2 regions of the Streptomyces dryopteridis genome follow, and region 1 is predicted to be linked to the other one. Evidence: riboswitches for the same ligand, from Rfam matches in the RefSeq annotation. Region 1 holds a riboswitch; the other holds the start of a gene.
What was found. A riboswitch is a leader RNA that binds a small molecule or an ion and turns the genes downstream of it on or off. The one in region 1 is predicted to bind thiamine pyrophosphate.

Region 1 (5,423 bases):
AGGGCGGTCAGCACCGCCATGCCGTAGGCGCCGTTGGCGGAGAACGCCTTCAGGTCGGCCTGGATCCCGGCACCCCCGGACGGGTCACTGGCGGCGATGCTGAGGACGTTGGGCGGGATGCTCACGCGGAGACCTCCTGGTGCAGGGCGTGGACGAGGGAACGGGCGGCGGCCTCGGGATCGGGGCGTCCGCAGACCGCGCTGACGACGGCGACGCCGGCCGCGCCGCGCCCCACGACCGCGGCGGCCTCCGACACGCCGATACCGCCGATGGCCACGCACGGCAGCGGGCTCTCCCGGACGATCCGGGCCAGCCCGTCCAGCCCGAGCGGGGCGTCGGCGTCGGGCTTGGTGGACTGCGGGAACACCGGGCCGACCCCGAGGTGGTCGACGGCCTCCGACACGTGCGCCAACTGCTCCGGGCGACTGACCGACAGGCCCACGAACGCGCGCGGACCGAGCAGACGGCGGGCCACCTCGGGGGCCACGTCCCGCTGCCCGAGGTGCACCCCGTCCGCGCCCAACCAGAGCGCCACGTCCAGGCGGTCGTTGACGATCAGGGGGACGCCGGTGCCCGCGAGTTCGCCCTGGATCGCCCGGCCGAGCGCGAACAACGCGCGGGCGTCGGCGTCCGGATCGCGCAACTGGACGGCGGTGACACCGCCCTTGACGGCCGCCGCCACGGTGGCGGCGACACCGCGCTCACCACAGAGCCGGGTGTCGGTCACGAGATAGAGGGACAGGTCGAGAGGAGATCGCATGGGTGGGTCCTCGGAGCGCTCCCGGCCGCGAAGGGCACGGAAAACGGATCGGAACGGTTCGGGGGACAGGCACAGGCACAGGGACAGATGGCGGGTTGCGGGCGGTGGAGAGACGACGGACCCGACGCGCGGGCCCGGCCGGACCAGGCCGGATCCGCCCCGGCCCGGATCGGCCCGTGCGCGGACACGCCGGCCGACGCGGGCAGGTCCGCCCGCGGGGCGCCGCGCGGCCCGCGCACGGTTCAGCGCAGGTCGAGGGCCTCGGCGAGCCGCTGCGGGCCGAGTTCGTACAGCGCGTCGATCAACGCGACCGCGAACGTGCCCGGGCCCGCCGAGCGGGCGGCGGCGTCCTGGGCGGCCACGGTGAGCAGCCCGGTCGCCGCGGTGGCGGCCAGCAGCGCGTCGTCGGTGACGGCCGTGCAGGCGGCCACCAGCGCGCCCAGCGCGCAGCCCGTACCCGTCACCAGCGGCAGCAGCGCGTGCCCGTTGCCCAGGCGCACCACCCGCGACCCGTCCGTGAGCACGTCCACCGGGCCGCTCACCGCCACGGCGCAACCGTGCCGCCGGGCCAGCGCGTCGGCCGCGTCCAGCGCCGCCTCGGGGGAGTCCGTGCTGTCCACGCCCCGCCCGCCGGTCCCGCCGCCCAGCGCCAGGATCTCGGAGGCGTTGCCGCGGATGACGGTCGGGGCAGCGCTCGCCAGCAGCTCGTGGGCCAGTTCGGTACGCCAGGGCAGCGGGCCGACCGCCACCGGGTCGAGCACCCACGGCCGCCCGGCCCCGGCCGCCTCCGTCACCGCGACGCGCATCGCCTCCGCCGTCACGGACGTGACCGTCCCCAGGTTGACCAGGACGCCGCCGGCCACCCGGGCCAGCGCGCCGGCCTCCTCCGCGCTGTGCACCATCGCGGGGGCGGCCCCCGCCGCGAGCAGCACGTTCGCGGTGAACTGCGACACCACGACATTGGTCAGGCAGTGCACCAGCGGAGCGGAATCCCGCAGCGACGCGATCACGTCGGCCACGGCCTCAGGGGAAACGGTCGTACCCTGCCGGGCACGCACGAGGGCAGCATCCATCGTCAACACTCTTCCTACGCCGGCATTACCCGGTCCAGGTTCATGCGGTCGACGGAAAGGGGAACAAGTCCCGTCCGTCCTCTCAGCCCGGCTGCTCCCGAGCTCCCGCGGTGGTCGTTCCGTAATGTACCCCCTCCGTCAACACCCCTCGACCCCGGGCCCGACCGAGGCCCGTCCCCCCGGTCCCGTGCGCCCACCTGGTGGAACCGTGCCCCAGGGGGTGTTCGGGAGCGTGAGCGCACGGTGTGCCGGCCCGCCGCGGTGGGCCGGCGGTGGTGCGCGGGGCGTGGTGGAGTGGGAGTCGGACGAGAGGAGGGCGCGCGTGAACGGCAGGGACACGGGGGCGGCAGCGGTGCGGCTCGTGGACGAGGTGTTCCGGTGCTACCTGGCCGGGGACCGGGCGGCGGCGGAACCCCTGTACGCGGAGGACTTCACCTTCACCAGCCCCCAGGACGACGCGATCGACCGGGCGGCCTTCTTCGACCGCTGCTTCCCGACCGCCACGCGGGTGGCCTGGCAACGGATGCTCCAGATCGTGCCGGCCGGCCCGGAGGGCGGCGGCGAACTGGTCCTGGTGCGCTACGAGTACGAGCTGCGCACCGGCGTCCGCCACCGCAACACCGAGGCGATCCTGGTCCGCGACGGCCGCATCGCGCGAACCGAGGTGTACTTCGGCGGCCACGTCTGAGCGGCAGGCCCCCGCGCTCGGCCGACGCGCGGGGGTTCAGGCGGCCAGGCGGGTGCCGCGGCGCCACACCGCGCGGGTGTTGAGCGTGTCCCCGATGTCGGTGGTGGGGTCGCCGTCGACCAGCAGCAGGTCGGCGCGCAGACCCTCGGCGATCCGGCCGCGGTCGGAGAGCCGGAAGCGGCGGGCGGGCGTGGCGGTGGCCGCCCGCAGCGCCGCCGCCGGGGCGAGGCCGGCCGCCACGAGGTGCCGCAGCTCCTGGTGCACAGCGGCACCGTGCGCGACCCCGCCCAGGAACGACATCGGCTGGGAGGCGTCGGTGCCCACCAGCAGGTCCACGCCCGCGTCGGCCAGGGCTCGCACGCTGTCCAGGACGTCCTGGAACCGGCCCTGCGGGTAGTGCCCGAAGCAGGAACGCAGCGTGGCGTCCCAGTCCTCGTCCAGCCGCGAGGCCACGCGCGGGTCGTCGGCCAGTTCGCCGCCGGTGATGCCCATCATGGACGCGTTCAACACCGTGCACGGCACGACGAAGGCCCCGGCGTCCCTGATCATGCCGATGATCTCCTCGGTGGGCGGCTCGACGAAGAGGTGCGCCAGGCCGTCGACGCCCGCCTCGATCGCCATGCGGGTGGCGTCGATGGTCAACGCGTGGGCGACGGTCAGCACGCCGTGCCGCTTCGCGGCGGCGACACCGGCGTTCAGCCTCGCCCGGTCGAGCACGGGCAGTCCCGGGTGCCCCTCGACGCTGCCGTCGTCGATCATGAACTTCACGTAGTCCGAGCCGTGCGCGATCAGGCGCGGGACGGAGGCCGCCGCGGCCTCGGGGCCGGTGGCGTCGGGGTGGTAGGGCGGCTCACCCCGGCGCCCCTCGCCCTGCCCGCCGCCCGGGGCCGCCGTCCCGGCCGCCGCCGGCGCGCCGGCCGGGGTCGAAGTCCGGGGGGGAACAGCTCGCTCGGGTGCCCGCCCGGCGGGGGCAGGGCGAACCCCGAGGAGCGCACGTCGGCCACCGCGTCGTCCTCGGCGATCGCCGCGCGCCGGTCCCGCGTGTTCGCGCCCTGCATCTCCTCGACAACGTCGGCCCCGCGCTGTCCAGGCTGCGCCGCCGCGTCGGCGCCGGCCGGGGGGACCTGACCCGCAACATCGTCCTGAACGTGGTCTCGGACGCGGCCGGCCGGATCACCGTGGGCGGGGTCGCCGAGGAGATGGGCGTCGCCCAGCCCGTCGCCAGCCGCGCCGTCGCGGCCTGCATCGCGGACGGTCTGCTCCGCCGCGTCGCCTCCCAGCACGACGGCCGCAGCAGCCTGCTCGAACTCACCGACGCCGGGGAAGCGGCCCGCCGGGGCTACGCCACCGAGCAGCGCCGCGCCTTCGAGGAGATCACCGCCCACTGGGACGACGCGGACCGCGTGCAGTTCGCGCGCTTCCTCACCCGCTACGGCCGCGACGCCGCCGCACACACCCCACCCCACTGACCCGACACACGCCCACTGCGAGACCACACCCGCCCCGCCGGCCCGGTCTCTCCGCGTTCGGCGTGACCACGCCGCTCCGGCACGGGTGCGCGGGACTCAGGCGCTCGGGGTTCCGGTGCGCAGGAGGGCCGGGGTGTGGCCCGTCATGCGTTTGACCTCGCGGGCCAGGTGGGCCTGGTCGCTGTACCCGCAGAGGGCGGCCACCTCGGCGGGGGGCCGGCCCGCGCGCAGCAGGTGCACCGTGCGGCGCAGCCGCAGGATCCGGGCCACGGTCTTCGGTGGCACGCCCACCTGGTCACGGAAACGATTCTCCAGCGCCCGCCACCCCCACTCGCTGCCCTCCACCAGCCGCCGGATCGGGATCCGACCCCCCGTGCGCTCCAACTCGCGCCACGCCCACACCACCCCCGGCGAGTACGCCGGGCCCGCCTCCGCCCACCGGGCGAGCGCGCCGTCGAGCCGCCGGAAGCACGCGGGCCAGTCCCCGGCCGCCGCCAACTCCCCGGCGAGCCCGTCGAAACGCGCGCCGAGCAGCTCCCGGGGGTGCACCACGGTGTCCGTGAGCCCGTGCATCGGCACCCCGAACACGCGGAACGCCGCCCACGGTGCGAACGCGACCTCCAGCCCGTGCACCGGGCCGCTGTACTCGCTGGTCCGGGCCCGGGTGTGCAACCCCGCCAGGGACGCGGAGGCCACCCCCGTGCACCCGTCGCCGGCGCCCGGCCGGGAGGAGACCCGCATCCCGCCCCCGAACAGCACGGTGAGCGTGACCGTGCCACCCGGCACGTGCAGCCGCTCGTACGGTCGGTGCAGCGGGATCCGGTAGCCCCGGTAGCCGCGAACACCCGGGGCCAGCCGTGAGGAAGGGGTGTCCCGCGTCCACTCGAAGGGTCCGGCGGAGCAGCTGCGATCGCGCACGGCGGGTCCTCTCCTGCGCTGCCGCGCCGGTGGTTCGGGTGCGTTCGTCGTGAACACATGCTGGGCCGCGCAAGCCCCCAGCTCACAGACGGTTGTCGGCCATTCGCTCGGCATACCGGTGCGAATTTGTTCAATACCCTTCCGGTTCCGGGCCGCATGCTCGACGGGTCTTCCCCGGGCGGGTGCCATCGAGTTCCGCCGGACCGCGACATCGCGAGAGGCGGAACACCCGTGCCCCAGCGCATCATCGAGGACCTGCCCCCGAACGCCCGCGACCCCGATCCCGACACCGACACCGACGTCCCCGAGGCCAGGGGCGCCGGCGCGCTCGACCTGTACGACCGCTGGGAACAGCACAACTGGCGGATCTCCGACCTCGACCTCGCGGGCGACCGCCCCGCCTGGGACGCCCTGCCCGCGCCCGTCCGCGACGGCCTCCTCACCGGCCTCGCCGGACTCTTCCTCGGCGAGGTCTCCGTCACCGAGACCCTCGCCCCCCTCGCCCACGGCGCACC
Region 2 (5,423 bases), on a different replicon from region 1:
CGGGTCCGGCGTGAACAGCCATTCGAGGATCTCGTCCTCGGAGAAGCCGTCGTCGCGGAGCAGGGTGAGCAGTCCGGTGAGGCCCTTGGTCAGCTTGTCGCCGTCGATGAAGGCCGCGGGGACCTGCAGGGAGCGGTTCTCGCCGCGTCGGACGGCGATGAGCTGGCCCTCCTTGACGAGCTGGCGGACCTTGGTCACCTGCACGTCCAGCATTTCGGCGATGTCGGGGAGGTAGAGCCACGCGGGGACGAGCTCGTCGATCTTGGTGTCAATCTCGGTCACGGTGCCAAGCCTGCCGGCTCTCGCGGGGTGCCGGTAGCCGAGGGCCCCCGGCCGGGCGGACGGGGGCCTTCCGGCGGGGGTGCTCAGAGGGTGGGGACGGCCTTGAGGGCGACGCTCGGATCGGCGAGGACGGCCGGGTCGGGGCGGGCGCCGGACTCGATGAGCTTGCGGCCCTGGGCGAGGTCGCGGGGGCGGCCGACGCTGAGGAGGGCGCCGAGGGTGCCGTCGGGGCGCAGCCAGCACAGGGTCCAGCCGGCCGCCTCGGGGTCGGCGGGGTCGCCGCGGCGGACGAGGGTGTCGGCGGGGGTGTGGTGTCCGGCGTACTGGACGAAGCGGCCGAACTGCTCGGACCAGAAGTAGGGCACGGGGTCGTGGGCGGGCAGCTCGGCGGTGTCCGTGCCGGCGAGGCGGGCGGTGAGGTGCCGGGCGACGGTGCGGGGGCCCTGGAGGGCGTTGTCCCAGTGGTGGACCAGGAGGCGGGTGCCGTAGCGGGCGGAGGGGAAGGAGGCGCAGTCGCCGACGGCGTACACGTCGGGCAGGTCGGTGCGCAGGTGGGCGTCGGCGGTGATCGCGCCGTCGGGGTCGCGGGTGACGCCGGTGGCGGCGAGCCAGTCGGTGGCGGGGCGGGCGCCGATGCCGACGACGACGGCGTCGGCGGGGAGTTCGCGGCCGTCGGCGAGGCGGACGGCTCCGTCGGTGACGGACTCGACGCGGACGCCGGTGAGGAGTTCGGCGCCGGCCTCGGCGTACCAGCGGGCCATGGCGTCCGCGGCCTCGGCGGGCAGGGCGCCGGCCAGGACGCGGTCGGCGGCCTCGACGACGGTGACGGAGCAGCCGGCGGCGCGGGCGGCGGTGGCGAACTCGGCGCCGATCCAGCCGGCGCCGACCACGACGAGGCGGGCGCCGGCGGCGAGGATCGGGCGCAGCCGGCGGGCGTCGTCGAGGGTCCGCAGGAGGTGCACGCCGGGGCGGCCCTCGGTGCCGGGGAGGGTGAGGGGGGTGGCGCCGGTGGCGAGGACGAGGGCGCGGTAGGGCAGCGGGCCGGCGGTGGTGTCGACGGCGTGGTCGGCGGCGCGCACGGCGGTGACCTCGACGCCGAGGCGGAGGTCGATGTCGAGGGCGGCGAAGTCGATCTCGAAGGCGGCGGATTCGGCCTTGCCGAGGAGGACGGCCTTGGAGAGCGGGGGCCGGTCGTAGGGCTGGTGGGGTTCGGCGCCGAGGAGGAGGACGGGGCCGGTGTGCCCGACCTCGCGCAGGGCCACGGCGGTCTGCACCCCGGCCATGCCGGCGCCGACGACGATGACGGGGGCGGCCGGGTCCGGGGCGGTGCCGCTCGGCCGGGCCTGGTCCTGGGTCTGCGTGGTTGCGTCGCTCACGGGCCCAGCCTAGCCATCTGACGAACCATCAGGAATCCCGGGGGTGCGCGGCGCGCGGGCGGGGCCCGGGGGCGGGTGCCTTACCGGCCGTTCCGGGCGGGGGTTACGCTGGCGGTCGTTACCCATCGCGGGAGTCCGGGCGCACCGGACTGAGAGGGAGGCTGGCCGGCCTCCGACCGTACGAACCTGATCCGGGTCATGCCGGCGAAGGGAGGGGCTGGACGCCCATGCCATCCACCACGCACGCCCGCACCCCCGCGGGCGCCGACGTCCTCGTCATCGGGGGCGGCGTCATCGGTCTGGTCACGGCCTGGCGGGCGGCCCGCGAGGGCCTGTCCGTGACCGTGGTCGATCCGGACCCGGCCGGGGGCGCGGCCCGGGTCGCGGCCGGGATGCTGGCCGCCGTCACCGAACTGCACCACGGCGAGGAGACCCTGCTCGCCCTCAACCTGGCCTCCGCCGAGCGCTATCCGGCCTTCGTCGCCGAACTGGCCGAGGCCACCGGCGGCATGGACGTCGGCTACCGGGCCTGCGGCACCCTGGCCGTGGCCCTCGACTCCGACGACCGGCTGCACCTGCGCGAGCTGCACGCCCTCCAGCGCCGCTGCGGCCTGGACTCCGAGTGGCTCACCGGCCGCGAGTGCCGCCGGCTGGAGCCGATGCTCGCCCCCGGGGTGCGCGGCGGGCTGCGCGTGGACGGCGACCACCAGGTGGACCCGCGCCGGCTCGCCGACGCCCTCCTGGTGGCCTGCCACCGGGCCGGGGTCCGGTTCGCCCGGGTCTCCGCTGAGCGGCTGCTGACCGAGGGCGACCGGGCGAGCGGCGCCCTGCTGTCCGACGGCACCGCGCCGCGCGCCGACCGGGTCGTGCTGGCCGCCGGCAGCGAGAGCGGGCACCTGCCCGGGCTGCCCGAGGAGGTGGCCGTGCCGATCCGCCCGGTCAAGGGGCAGGTGCTGCGCCTGAGGGTGCCCACCGCCTACCGCCCGTTCCTCTCTCGTACCGTGCGCGCCGTGGTGCGCGGCGGGCAGGTCTACCTGGTGCCGCGCGAGGACGGGGAGCTCGTGCTCGGCGCGACCAGCGAGGAGCAGGGCTGGGACACCACCGTCACCGCCGGCGGGGTCTACGAGCTGCTGCGCGACGCCCACGAGCTGGTGCCCGGGATCACCGAGCTGCCGCTCGTGGAGACCCGCGCCGGCCTGCGCCCCGCCTCCCCCGACAACGCGCCGCTGCTCGGCCCGAGCGCCCTGCCGGACCTGCTGCTGGCCACCGGCCACTACCGCAACGGGGTGCTGCTCACCCCGATCACCGGGGAGGTCATGGCCGAGACCCTCCTCACCGGGGCGCTGCCCGAGCACGCCCGCCCCTTCTCGCCCCTTCGCTTCCCCGCGCCCGCACGTCAGGAGTTGACCGCATGAGCGACGCCGAGCACTCGATCACGGTGAACGGGGAGCCGCGCACCGTGGCCCCCGGCACCGACCTGGCCACCGTGGTCGCCGCGCTGACCACCGCCCCCTCCGGGGTGGCCGCGGCCCTCAACGAGACCGTCGTCCCGCGCGGCCGCTGGCCGCACACCCCGCTCGCGAGCGGGGACCGGGTCGAGGTGCTGACCGCCGTGCAGGGGGGCTGAGCCGTGGCCGACGACCTCCTCGAACTGGGCGGGCGCACCTTCTCCTCCCGACTGATCATGGGCACCGGCGGGGCGCCGAGCCTGGACGTGCTCCGGCGCGCCCTGGTGGCCTCCGGCACCGAGCTGACCACCGTCGCGATGCGCCGGCTGAACCCGAACGTGGCCGGCTCGGTGCTCGGCGTGCTGTCCGAGCTGGGCGTTCAGGTGTTGCCGAACACGGCGGGCTGCTACACCGCCGGCGAGGCCGTGCTGACCGCGCGGCTGGCCCGCGAGGCGCTGGGCACGGACTGGGTCAAGCTGGAGGTGATGGCCGACGAGCGGACCCTGCTGCCCGACGGGGAGGAGCTGCTGGCGGCGGCCGAGACCCTGGTGGACGACGGGTTCACGGTGCTGCCGTACACCAACGACGACCCGGTGCTGGCCCGCAAGCTGGAGGACGTGGGCTGCGCGGCGATCATGCCGCTGGGCTCCCCCATCGGCTCCGGCCTGGGCATCCGCAATCCGCACAACTTCGAGTTGATCGTGGAGCGGGCCGGGGTCCCGGTGATCCTCGACGCGGGCGCCGGCACCGCCTCGGACGTGTCCCAGGCGATGGAGCTGGGCTGCGCGGCGGTGATGCTGGCCTCGGCGGTGACCCGGGCCCAGGAGCCGGTGACGATGGCGGAGGCGATGCGGCACGCCGTGAAGGCGGGCCGGCTGGCCCACCGCGCCGGCCGGATCCCGACCCGCCGGTTCGCCCTGGCCTCCTCCCCCGTCGAGGGCCGGGCCGCCCTCGACCCGGAGCGGGACCGCGACCACGACCCGGAGCTGCCCGCGTTCTGATCGGCCCGCGTCGCGCGCCCCGAGGGGGCCGGCCGCCGGTCGCGATCGGGGGTCGGCCTCGTCACAGCCCGGCTGCAAGCCCGGCCGGTGCCGGCCGGGGTCGGGGGCGGTCCTCGTAGACTCTCCGCGTGGACCAGACCCTTGAAGACCCTCTCGTCGGGCGCGTGATCGACGGCCGGTACCGCGTCGACGCCCGGATCGCGGCGGGCGGCATGGCCACGGTCTACCGCGCCGTGGACCTGCGCCTCGACCGCGTGCTCGCCCTGAAGGTGATGCACCCGCAGCTCGCGGCCGACGCCGGGTTCGTCGACCGGTTCATCCGGGAGGCCAAGTCGGTGGCCCGGCTCGCGCACCCCAACGTGGTGGCCGTGTTCGACCAGGGCGCCGACGGGCCCTTCGTGTACCTGGCGATGGAGTACGTCTCCGGCTGCACCCTGCGCGACGTGCTGCGCGAACGCGGCGCGCTGCGCCCCCGGGCCGCCCTGGACATCCTGGAACCGGTGCTGGCCGCCCTCGGCGCGGCCCACCGGGCCGGGTTCGTGCACCGGGACATGAAGCCCGAGAACGTGCTGATCGGCGACGACGGCCGGGTCAAGGTGGCCGATTTCGGTCTGGTCCGCAGCGTGGACGCGAACACCAACACCACCGGTTCGGTGCTGGGCACGGTCTCCTACCTGGCCCCCGAGCAGATCGAGCACGGCACGGTCGACGCCCGCGCCGACGTGTACGCGTGCGGCGTGGTGCTCTTCGAGATGCTCACGGGCGGCAAACCGCACTCCGGCGGCAACCCGGCCCAGATCCTCTACCGGCACCTGCACGAGGACGTGCCCGCCCCCTCCACCCTGGTCCCGGGCCTCGCGCCGGCCCTGGACACCCTGGTCTCCCTGGCCACCGCCCGGGACCCGCGCGGGCGCCCGGCCGACGCGGCCGGGCTGCTGGGCCGCTCGATCGAGGCCCGCTCGCGACTCTCGGAGCAGGAGCTGGACGCGGACCCGCCGGCGGCCCGCGCCGAGTCCCACGCCGGGTCCGAGGACCGCACGGGCGTCATCCCGCGCCCCATCGCCGCCGGCCCCGTCGGCGTCGGTCCCGGCGGCGACGCGGAGGCCCGGACCGGGGTGCTGCCCCGGATCCCGGCCGAGGGCCCCGGGCACGGCCGCGAGCACACCTCGCGGCTGAGCTCGCTGCCCGTGGAGTCCTACGGCGCCGACCACGCCCGACCGCCGGCCCGGCCGCGCGGGCGCGGGCCCTCGCGCGGGGTGTGGGCGGTGATCGTGGCGCTGGTGCTGATCGTCGGCGGCGGCGCCGGGGTCTGGTAC

Region 2: another riboswitch for thiamine pyrophosphate. It lies ahead of thiO (glycine oxidase ThiO); the one in region 1 lies ahead of thiM (hydroxyethylthiazole kinase).

What each region holds. Positions count from the first base shown of each region.
Region 1 is NZ_CP187114.1:1,911,371-1,916,793, forward strand. Features, by position in the region: gene thiD (bifunctional hydroxymethylpyrimidine kinase/phosphomethylpyrimidine kinase) at 1-119, opposite strand, end outside; gene thiE (thiamine phosphate synthase) at 122-760, opposite strand; gene thiM (hydroxyethylthiazole kinase) at 1,003-1,779, opposite strand; TPP riboswitch at 1,827-1,952, opposite strand; gene ACN20G_RS35130 (nuclear transport factor 2 family protein) at 2,156-2,521, shown strand; partial or broken gene ACN20G_RS35135 (amidohydrolase family protein) at 2,558-3,582, opposite strand; gene ACN20G_RS35140 (MarR family winged helix-turn-helix transcriptional regulator) at 3,574-3,990, shown strand; gene ACN20G_RS35145 (helix-turn-helix domain-containing protein) at 4,087-4,908, opposite strand; gene ACN20G_RS35150 (hypothetical protein) at 5,140-5,423, shown strand, end outside.
Region 2 is NZ_CP187113.1:4,684,343-4,689,765, reverse strand. Features, by position in the region: gene ACN20G_RS20010 (Rv2175c family DNA-binding protein) at 1-282, opposite strand, end outside; gene ACN20G_RS20005 (NAD(P)/FAD-dependent oxidoreductase) at 366-1,565, opposite strand; TPP riboswitch at 1,776-1,888, shown strand; gene thiO (glycine oxidase ThiO) at 1,886-3,073, shown strand; gene thiS (sulfur carrier protein ThiS) at 3,070-3,285, shown strand; gene ACN20G_RS19990 (thiazole synthase) at 3,289-4,107, shown strand; gene pknB (Stk1 family PASTA domain-containing Ser/Thr kinase) at 4,236-5,423, shown strand, end outside.